Regions from separate parts of the Guptibacillus hwajinpoensis genome, predicted to be linked through region 2. Evidence: riboswitches for the same ligand, from Rfam matches in the RefSeq annotation. Region 2 holds a riboswitch; each other region holds the start of a gene.

Region 1 (3,287 bases), 420 kb from region 2:
GAAAAAGTCATTAGAGGTTCGAGGGATGGCTATACAGAGAACATCATCGAAAATACGGCTTTAACAAGGCGAAGAATCAGAGATGGACGATTAAGAAATGAAATCTTTCAAATTGGTGAGCGCTCCAAAACGGACGTATGCATAACGTATATACAGGATGTAGCTAACCCTAACTTGGTTGAAATCATCAAGGAAAAGTTAAAAGAAATTAATATTGATGGGATACCAATGGCTGATAAGGCGGTTGAAGAATTTCTTGTTCATCAGGCGGCTAATCCTTTTCCATTAGTTAGATATACTGAACGGCCAGACGTAGCCGCTTCTCACTTGTTAGAAGGACATGTAATTATTATTGTGGATACGTCTCCAAGCGTTATTATTACGCCAACAACATTCTTTCATCATGTTCAACATGCAGAAGAATATCGTGAAGCACCGCTTCCTGGTGCATTTCATCGCTTGGTTCGATTTGGTGGCATGCTTGTAGCGCTATTACTATTACCACTGTGGTTATTAATGGTTAATCAACCAGAATTGCTTCCTGCTACCATCGACTTTATTGGACCGAATGATAAGTCAAACGTACCGATTTTTCTTCAAATCATCCTTGCGGAAATTGGAATTGAAACACTGAGGATGGCGGCAATTCATACCCCGACTCCGTTATCCACTGCTATGGGGCTCATCGCTGCTGTGTTAATTGGTCAAATCGCGATAGACGTAGGCTTATTTGTACCGGAAGTTATTCTCTATGTTTCAATCGCTGCTGTAGGTTCCTTTGCAACGCCTAGCTATGAATTAGCGATCGCAAACAAGCTTATCAGGCTAATTCTACTGTTTCTTGTCTATTTATTCAACGTACCCGGCTATATCATTGGTGTAACAGCAGTGATTCTTTTTCTAGTCAGTTTAAGACCGCTTAATACACCTTACCTCTGGCCGTTTATTCCTTTTAATCCCGAGGCTTTCATACAAGTGCTTATTCGCGTATCAGTGCCACTTACGAAACTTCGTCCTAGTATCACGGAGCCACAAAATAAGAATAAACAGGCGGACAAACCACTTGCCGAATCTTAAAAAATGTGATAATTTATTTCTTAATAGAATAGACCTCATTGAACGTAATGGGGATAGAGGCGCAAAGCGAATGAGTACGGTATCTGAGCATATAATGGAATGCGATGATGATATTCGAAAGGTCAATTTGCCGAAGTGAAATAAGGGCCATCCTTAAATTGCTGGGCTGCTGCTGAATAAGTTGCAGACTGTCACTGATAGAAGGATTCTTTCAGTGGTGAGCTAATCCAACTCGTGAGGATACGGAGCAAAACAGCCATTGTATCTAAAGTTGGCTGTTTTTTCTTATTGTCTGGAGGGAGCTCGCATCAATTATTAGCGAGAGGGGAGAAACATTGTGCACTTATACGGTACATCTGCGGTTTCGGATAGAGGCCATTTAACAATTGGAGGGGTAGATACCGTTCAATTAAGTAAAGAATACGGCACTGCACTTTATGTTTACGATGTGGCGATGATTAGAGAGAAAGCAAGAGCGTTTCGAAATGCCTTCGAGCAGGAGAACGTTCACTATCAAGTCGCTTATGCAAGCAAGGCTTTTTCTTGCATCGCAATGGTTCAGCTTGCAGATGAAGAGGGGTTAAGTCTCGATGTTGTTTCAGGTGGAGAATTGTACACAGCCCTTCAAGCTGGATTTCCTGCTGAGCGTATTCACTTTCATGGAAACAATAAAAGTGATGCTGAAATTCGTATGGCTCTTGATGCTAAAATCGGCTGTTTCGTTGTCGATAATTTCTATGAACTGGCATTACTTGAACAACTGGCAGAAGAAAAGGGAGTAAGAGCAAACATCCTGCTACGTATTACGCCTGGCATCGAAGCCCATACACATGATTATATTTTGACAGGTCAAGAAGATTCGAAGTTTGGTTTTGATCTGCAAAGTGGCCAGGTGGAAGAAGCGATTCAATCAGCTGAGAAAAAAAGCACTCTAAAATTACTTGGACTTCACTGTCATATAGGCTCTCAAATTTTTGAAACAACAGGATTCGTGATGGCAATCGACAAAATATTTCAATACCTTTCAACCTGGTATGAATCATTTGGATTTGCGCCAGAGGTTTTAAATCTGGGCGGAGGCTTCGGAATTCGTTATACTGCAGATGACCAGCCAATACCTGTCGGTGATTATATCGCAGCGATGACGCACGCCGTTAAACGAAACCTCAGCGAAGGAATGGCGATGCCGGAAATATGGATTGAACCAGGTCGTTCTCTTGTAGGAGAAGCGGGTTTGACTCTTTATACGGTAGGTTCCCATAAGCATGTACCTGAGCTTCGAAATTATCTTGCAGTTGACGGTGGAATGAGTGATAACCTTCGTCCAGCGTTATATCAGGCTAAGTATGAAGCAGCAATTGCGAACCGAATGAACGAAACGAGAGATCATCTGTACTCAGTTGCAGGGAAATGCTGTGAGTCAGGCGATATGTTAATCTGGGATTGTAAGTTGCAACGCGCGATTTCAGGGGATGTAATGGCTGTCTTTTCAACTGGAGCATACGGGTATTCGATGGCTAACAACTACAACCGTTTACCAAAACCAGCTGTTGTTTTCGTAGAGAATGGCGAAGCAAGCCTTGTTGTGAAGAGAGAATCGTACGAAGATTTAATCCACCATGACCTTCCATTGAAGCAAGCGATTATATCAAAATAATAATTTGAAGTAGAATTAATAGGGTGTAGCAGAACTCTATGCTATAATAAAAGTGCTTTCAAGCAAAATGTTTGTGCAGGAGGATTAATTAATGAAAAAAGGTACAATTGCATTCGAAAATGGAGAGGTAATTCAAATTGAATTTTACCCAGAAGAAGCACCTAACACGGTAGCTAACTTTGAGAAGCTTGCGAACGAAGGCTTCTATAATGGAGTGAATTTCCACCGCGTGATTCCTGGCTTTGTTGCTCAGGGCGGAGACCCAACTGGATCTGGTATGGGTGGTCCTGGTTACACGATTGACTGTGAAACAGAGGGTAACCCACATAAGCACGTAGCAGGTTCACTTTCAATGGCTCATGCAGGTAAAAACACAGGCGGCAGCCAGTTTTTCCTTGTTCACGAACCACAACCACATCTTGATGGCGTCCATACAGTCTTTGGTCAGGTGACAGAAGGCATGGATACAGTCCTACGCATCAAGCAAGGCGATGTAATGAAAGAAGTAAAGGTTTGGGACGAAGAATAGTTCTTCATACTACTAAAAACTAAA
Region 2 (3,287 bases):
AAGATTAAGAAAGATAAAGGGAAATACTTTGGTCCTTATCCTAATGCCTATGCTGCAAGTGCTACGAAAAAGTTACTTGATCGACTTTACCCATTACGAAAATGCAGAAAGATGCCCGATCGTGTCTGTCTTTATTACCATATCGGTCAATGCCTTGCCCCGTGCGTGAAAGACGTTTCTGAAGAACAGAATAAGGAAATGATTGAAGGAATTACGCGCTTTTTAAATGGTGGCCATCAGGAAGTAAAGGAGGATCTGGAGCACAAAATGGGTATCGCTTCTGAAAATATGGACTTTGAGCGAGCGAAAGAATACCGTGATCTGATGTTTCATATTGATAAAGTGATGGAAGTACAGAAGATCCAAACAAATGATGGAATTGATCGAGATATTTTTGGATACAGCTTTGATAAGGGCTGGATGTGCGTTCAGGTCTTTTTCGTGAGGCAGGGGAAGCTGATTGAGCGGGATGTGTCGCTTTTCCCATTTTATAATGAAGCTGAAGAAGATTTCCTAACGTACATTGGACAGTTCTATCTTCAAAAGAACCATCCAAAGCCAAAGGAAATACTTTTGCCACATGAAGTGAATGCTGAAATGGTTGGAGAGCTTCTTCAAACACCAGTACTTCAGCCTAAGCGTGGGAAAAAGAAAGAACTTGTGGAACTGACAATGAAAAATGCATCGATTGCGTTAAATGAAAAGTTCTCATTAATTGAGCGTGATGAAAATCGAACCATTGATGCTGTTGAAAACCTGGGGGAAAAACTCGGAATTGATGCACCACTTCGCATTGAAGCATTTGATAACTCTAATATTCAGGGAACAAACCCGGTTTCTGCTATGGTTGTATTTTTGGACGGTAAAGCAAAGAAAAACGAGTATAGAAAGTACAAAATCAAAACGGTTGAAGGTCCTAATGATGTTGGTTCAATGAAAGAGGTCGTTCGGAGAAGGTATTCAAGAATGTTAAAAGAGAGCGGTCCACTTCCTGATTTGATTATAATTGATGGAGGAATTGCTCAAATACAGGCTGCGAAAGATGTGCTTGAGAATGAGCTTGGGCTTGATATCCCGGTGTGTTCTTTAACAAAAGATGAGAAGCATAAAACATCTCACCTTCTCATTGGCGATCCCCCCATAGGTGTCTATCTTCCAAGAAACAGTCAGGAATTTTATCTTCTGCAACGCATTCAGGATGAAGTCCATCGATTTGCCATTACGTTTCATCGTCAGCTTCGCGGAAAATCGATGTTAAAATCAAGCCTTGATGATATCCCGGGGATTGGTGAGAAACGTAAAAAGAAGCTTCTCAATCATTTCGGATCGATTAAGAAGATGAAGGAAGCAAGCGTAAATGATCTACAGGAAGCTGGTTTACCAAAAAGTGTAGCAGAGGAATTAGTAGTACGGTTTGAAAATCAAACGAACTAATTTGTGAGAACATCTTGCGGCTTTCTAATAAGTCCGTTATAATGAGTGAAATTTAATAGTTCCAACACTTCGATATTTGAAGTGATGGTAGAGGCGCAAAAACCAATAGTATGCTTACTTGAGAGTGATAAGGCTCCGTGATAGAAGCTGAAAGGGGAATTTGCCGAAGCAGAAAGGCGCTTATACGTCTGAAGCTGGACCTGTATTGAAGAAATACAGGGCTGTCATCCAGGGCCAACCCGGGTTATGGATGGAGAACTATCTCACATAAGGGCGTTTTCTTGGATTTGTTTTGAAAACAACAGTGAGGTTCTTCTCATTGTTGTTTTTTTGTACTTAAGCATCCTGAATTATTAAGAAAGGATCAAAGTATAAGGAAAGCGAATAGTTTTCCATCGCTTTCTGAAATATCCAGTTCAACTCTTGTTAAGTGAGTATTGTAGAAGTGCTCAGGCACTTTATGAAAAAAGAGAAACCAGTTACAGGAGAGAAAGGATTTGAGAGAGTGGGACTACGTGTATTGAAATTCGGAGGTACGTCTGTTGGCGATGTAGAGAAAATTAAAAATGTTTCGCGAAGACTGATTGATGCTGTAAATGCAGGTGATGAAGTAGTAGCCGTCGTATCTGCTATGGGGAAAACAACTGATGAACTTGTTGGATTAACGAAAGGAATCACAGCTAAACCGTCTTCTCGGGAACTTGACATGCTTCTTACAACAGGGGAACAGGTGACAACAGCACTGCTTTCAATGGCCCTAAATGATGCTGGTTATGATGCGATATCATTAACAGGCTGGCAGGCTGGAATTAAAACAGAAGCGCTTCACGGTAATGCAAGAATCCTTGATATTGAGGCAGAACGAATGAATAAGCACCTTGCAGAAGGTAAGATTGTCATTGTTGCAGGATTTCAGGGACTTACCGAAACAGATGATATTGCAACGCTCGGAAGAGGTGGGTCAGATACAACGGCTGTTGCTATCGCCGCAGCCCTTCAAGCAGATCGCTGTGAAATCTATACAGATGTTAATGGGGTCTACACAACGGACCCACGCTACGTAAAAGCAGCTAGAAAACTTTCTACGATTTCATATGATGAAATGCTTGAACTTGCAAATCTTGGAGCTGGTGTATTACACCCGAGAGCTGTTGAATTTGCCAAGAATTACAACATTTTGCTTGAGGTACGCTCAAGCTTTACGGATGAACCAGGTACGTTAATCGAGGAGGTTGTATCAATGGAACAAAATTTAGTGGTAAGAGGTCTGGCATTTGAAAGTAACGTTACGAAAATTACCATTTCGGGACTTCCAAATGAAATTACAACGCTTCCTTCGCTGTTTTCTTCACTCGCAGCGAATGGCATAAATGTCGATATTATTATCCAGAGTACGAATGAAAAGAATACAACAAGTATTTCGTTTTCAATTGAAACAGCTTTTCTTGAACTGACTCTTGATGTTCTTCGTCGCATTAAAGTTAAATTACCGTATGAAAATATTTTCCATGAATCTAATCTGGCAAAGGTATCGATTGTTGGTTCTGGAATGATTTCAAATCCAGGTGTAGCAGCGCAAATGTTTGAAGTTCTTGCAGATCATGGAATTGAAATGAAAATGGTTAGCACTTCTGAAATCAAAGTTTCAACCATCGTACCTGAAGAAAAAATGATTTATGCAATTGAATCACTTCACGATCAATTTCAGCTTGATGAGAGAACACCGGTAAAGCAAATGTAATCAAAAAGGAGACCAGATTTGGTCTCCTTATTTACTCGATTTTATCTTTTAAGTCCCATTTAACGGTGAACTGCACATCGTTCTTTTTGTCAGTTTCATAGGCTTCAGTGAT
Region 3 (3,287 bases), 440 kb from region 2:
TATGATGACTTCCTGCTCCAGTTGATGAAAGAATGGTCGTATCTGAAATTGGTGAACAGTGATCACCGAACACAGCGCCCGCAAGAACAGCTGCCAGTACCGGGAGCATATAAGTTGGATCGGTGGCTGCAGCGATTTCACCAGCAATTGGCAACATAATTCCAAATGTTCCCCATGATGTACCTGTTGCAAATGCCATTACACCAGCAAGGAGAAACAAAATAGCTGGTAAAAACCCAATGTTGATGTGCTGATCAACAAGACCAGCAAGGTATTCTCCAGTTCCCAGTGAGCCAATGATTTCAATGAGCGTCCAAGCGAAGAAAAGAATATATATAGCTGGAAGCATGGACTTAATACCTTCCCAAATCCCTTTTCCAAAAACAGCGCCATCCATTCGTTTCGCAAAAAAGAAAATCAGTGATGTCGCTAGACCAATTAATCCTCCATAAAGAAGTGAGGAAGCAACATCGGTATTTTCAAAAATAGTTAAGGCAGTAACCGCTGTTTCAGTACCACTTACAGCCTGAATACCTGTCACGATCATAAACGTAACTGTACCCGCGATTAACATAATAATTGGCCACGCAAGGTCAGCGACTTTTCCTTTTTCACTTTCAGGTAAACCGGTTGTTTCGCCTGGTACTGCACCTTTTTCTGGATCAAGCACTTCTCCTGAACGTTGTGCACGGTCTTCATGCACTCTCATTGCTTTCAAATTAATATCGAAATAACTGACAAAGAAGACCATCGCAAGTGCAAATATCGCATACAAGTTCATCGGAATCATTCTGACGAATGCTTCAAGTGCTCCTACTCCTGTAATACTATGTGTTGCAAGAACGCCACCAATAAGTGCAATAATGTATGCACCCCAGCTTGAAATAGGAGAAATGATACACATTGGTGCTGCAGTTGAGTCAATAATATAAGCAAGCTTTGCTCTTGATACTTTGTGTCGATCCGTTATTGGTCTGCTCACGTTTCCAACAGCAAGCGAATTAAAGTAATCATCAATGAAGATAATGATGCCAAAAACAGCTGTGACCACCTGAGCCCCTACTCGCGTTTTCACACGCTTCATAGCCCATTCGCCAAAAGCACGGCTGCCACCGGAAATCGAAATAAAGGCCGTCATCATACCTAATAGAAGTAGAAAGAATATGATGTACATATTCCAAGTATTTAATCCACCGCTTTCGGAATCAATAACAATGCCTTTTACAATTGTATAGATTTCTTTAGCAGAGCTTGTGATGCTCCAGTCATTAATCATTAGTGCACCTAGAATGATACCTACACCTAAAGACGGGAGCACCTTCCTAGTTACTACAACCATCAGTAACGCGACGAGTGGCGGAATAATAGATAATATTGAGTTCTCCACGGAAACCCTCCTTATGAATGATTTTGGATCACTACATGGGTTCATATGTAACCTCCCATCATCAGACTGATCACTGACGAGTGGAAGGACAATCGGACAAATCATCAAATCAACGCATTAGTAAAACTTGGCTTACCGCCAAGTCCTAGCGGAAGCCATAGTTTTTCTTATACTTTAATCCTTTAATATAGTTAAATATTATTAAAGTACAAAAAAACGAGCAATGATAGGATTGGTCCTATCATTGCTCGTTTCACCGAGTCAATGTTAAGTGTCCACCCCGATCAGTAGTTCTCCATTATAAGTTATTCTTATAATGACAGTTCGGCACTTATTCAGGTACCGCCCCAACAAAAACAACGTGACAATTATTTTTGCTTCGGCAGATCTCCCTTTCGATGCTGATCATTGGTGTCATTCTCCCAACACGTACTAATGAGGATCTGCTCCTCTACCTCATCGTAAAAGATAAGGAACATTATTAAGTTCAGTTTTAAAGTATACCGTATATCTCTCCATTCTGCAATTAGGAATTATTCCATTTCACTCATTTCTATTGATGGATTTGGAAGTCCCTCTCCAGATCCATTGTTATAGAAGTTTGGAACTTCACCTTTAATAATCGTCGCAATAACAGGTATATCAGTCGTTACAACATCTGAATCACTAGCGAAGGGAATAACTATTTTAACATTCACTTCAATGTGAACTCGAATATCGACCCAAATATTGTTAATGCCAACAGGCTCAATTTTATGCTTAATATCGGATTTCACTTCTCCAATAGCAGTAAAACGGACGGGAACTTTTGGTCCGAAATTGGCTAATAATGTATTATTAAACGCCTGACCGATTGGGATATAATGTATAATCCCTGTGTTTACAGGGGTATCCTCATCAACTTCAAGCTCCACTCCATTTTGCTCTGCCCAATAGTCTATCTTACCATCTTCTACACTCTTTAAGAATTTCTGGACTTTGTCGGTCGACTGTGCAAGTACCTGACTTACAGCTCGCTGGTTAATTTGCACCAGTACAACCTGCCCTTGATCATCTTTCACTTCTGTAATCAGCGTCTCCTGGTAATTATCTACTTCTTCCACAATTTTTTGATTGATTGCCTGGTTTATTGCAAGAGTGGCAATACGATTTGTTTCCGTGCGAGCAATCTCAATGAGCGTCGGTTTAATTCCCTTTTCAACAATCCAGAGACCCTGGACAGTCATGAAGATGAAAAGGATGAAGGAGATGATAAAAACGTATCGAAAGGGAAGTGGACCCTTTCTAAAGAATTTTCTTCGAGTTCGAAACAAGCATGAACCCTCCCTTCTCATTTCCATGTATATGCGCGGAAAGAGGGAAGTATGGACAATTTCATTGAAAGAAGAAGCATTCAAACCGAATTCGGGTAACGCACTCTCATATAATAAAACCATAAACTAGAAAAAGCCGCAGCAACCGCTACAGCTTTTTCACATCATCTTAAGCATGGCATCTCTTCCTTTTGTACCAACCGTGATGCCTCTTGCCTCCGCTTCAAGTGTAACTGACTCAAGCGGTGCTTCTAGCAGTTGTTCAATCGACCGAACTCCTACAGCTCTCCCCGCAATGATTTTCCGTTCACTCAACTTCTCATTAAGTAAGGCAATATCAAGTGCTCCGCACATAATATAACCATTCTCATTCATGACTGCAAGAAAATTTGTTTTCGGAAGCTGCATGCTTACTGCTGTAAATGGATGACCGTCAATCATGATCGGTGTCATAGTGATCATGTCATTCCCGCCTCCTGACCTGAATGATTATCACTATATCTATATGAGACAAAGAACGTTTTTGACAGTCTTATGTGCAAAGATTTTAATAGCGATTTTCAAGTCTATAGGCTAGAAGATCTCTT

What was found. A riboswitch is a leader RNA that binds a small molecule or an ion and turns the genes downstream of it on or off. The one in region 2 is predicted to bind lysine.
Region 1: another riboswitch for lysine. It lies ahead of lysA (diaminopimelate decarboxylase); the one in region 2 lies ahead of ABFG93_RS17875 (aspartate kinase).
Region 3: another riboswitch for lysine. It lies ahead of ABFG93_RS15715 (Na+/H+ antiporter NhaC family protein); the one in region 2 lies ahead of ABFG93_RS17875 (aspartate kinase).

What each region holds. Positions count from the first base shown of each region.
Region 1 is NZ_CP156674.1:3,892,733-3,896,019, forward strand. Features, by position in the region: gene ABFG93_RS20155 (spore germination protein) at 1-1,077, shown strand, start outside; lysine riboswitch at 1,124-1,310, shown strand; gene lysA (diaminopimelate decarboxylase) at 1,415-2,734, shown strand; gene ABFG93_RS20165 (peptidylprolyl isomerase) at 2,826-3,263, shown strand.
Region 2 is NZ_CP156674.1:3,472,197-3,475,483, forward strand. Features, by position in the region: gene uvrC (excinuclease ABC subunit UvrC) at 1-1,434, shown strand, start outside; lysine riboswitch at 1,515-1,703, shown strand; gene ABFG93_RS17875 (aspartate kinase) at 1,940-3,175, shown strand; gene ABFG93_RS17880 (YslB family protein) at 3,207-3,287, opposite strand, start outside.
Region 3 is NZ_CP156674.1:3,034,714-3,038,000, reverse strand. Features, by position in the region: gene ABFG93_RS15715 (Na+/H+ antiporter NhaC family protein) at 1-1,387, opposite strand, end outside; lysine riboswitch at 1,668-1,849, opposite strand; gene yunB (sporulation protein YunB) at 1,921-2,700, opposite strand; gene ABFG93_RS15705 (YunC family protein) at 2,860-3,162, opposite strand; gene ABFG93_RS15700 (bifunctional metallophosphatase/5'-nucleotidase) at 3,248-3,287, opposite strand, start outside.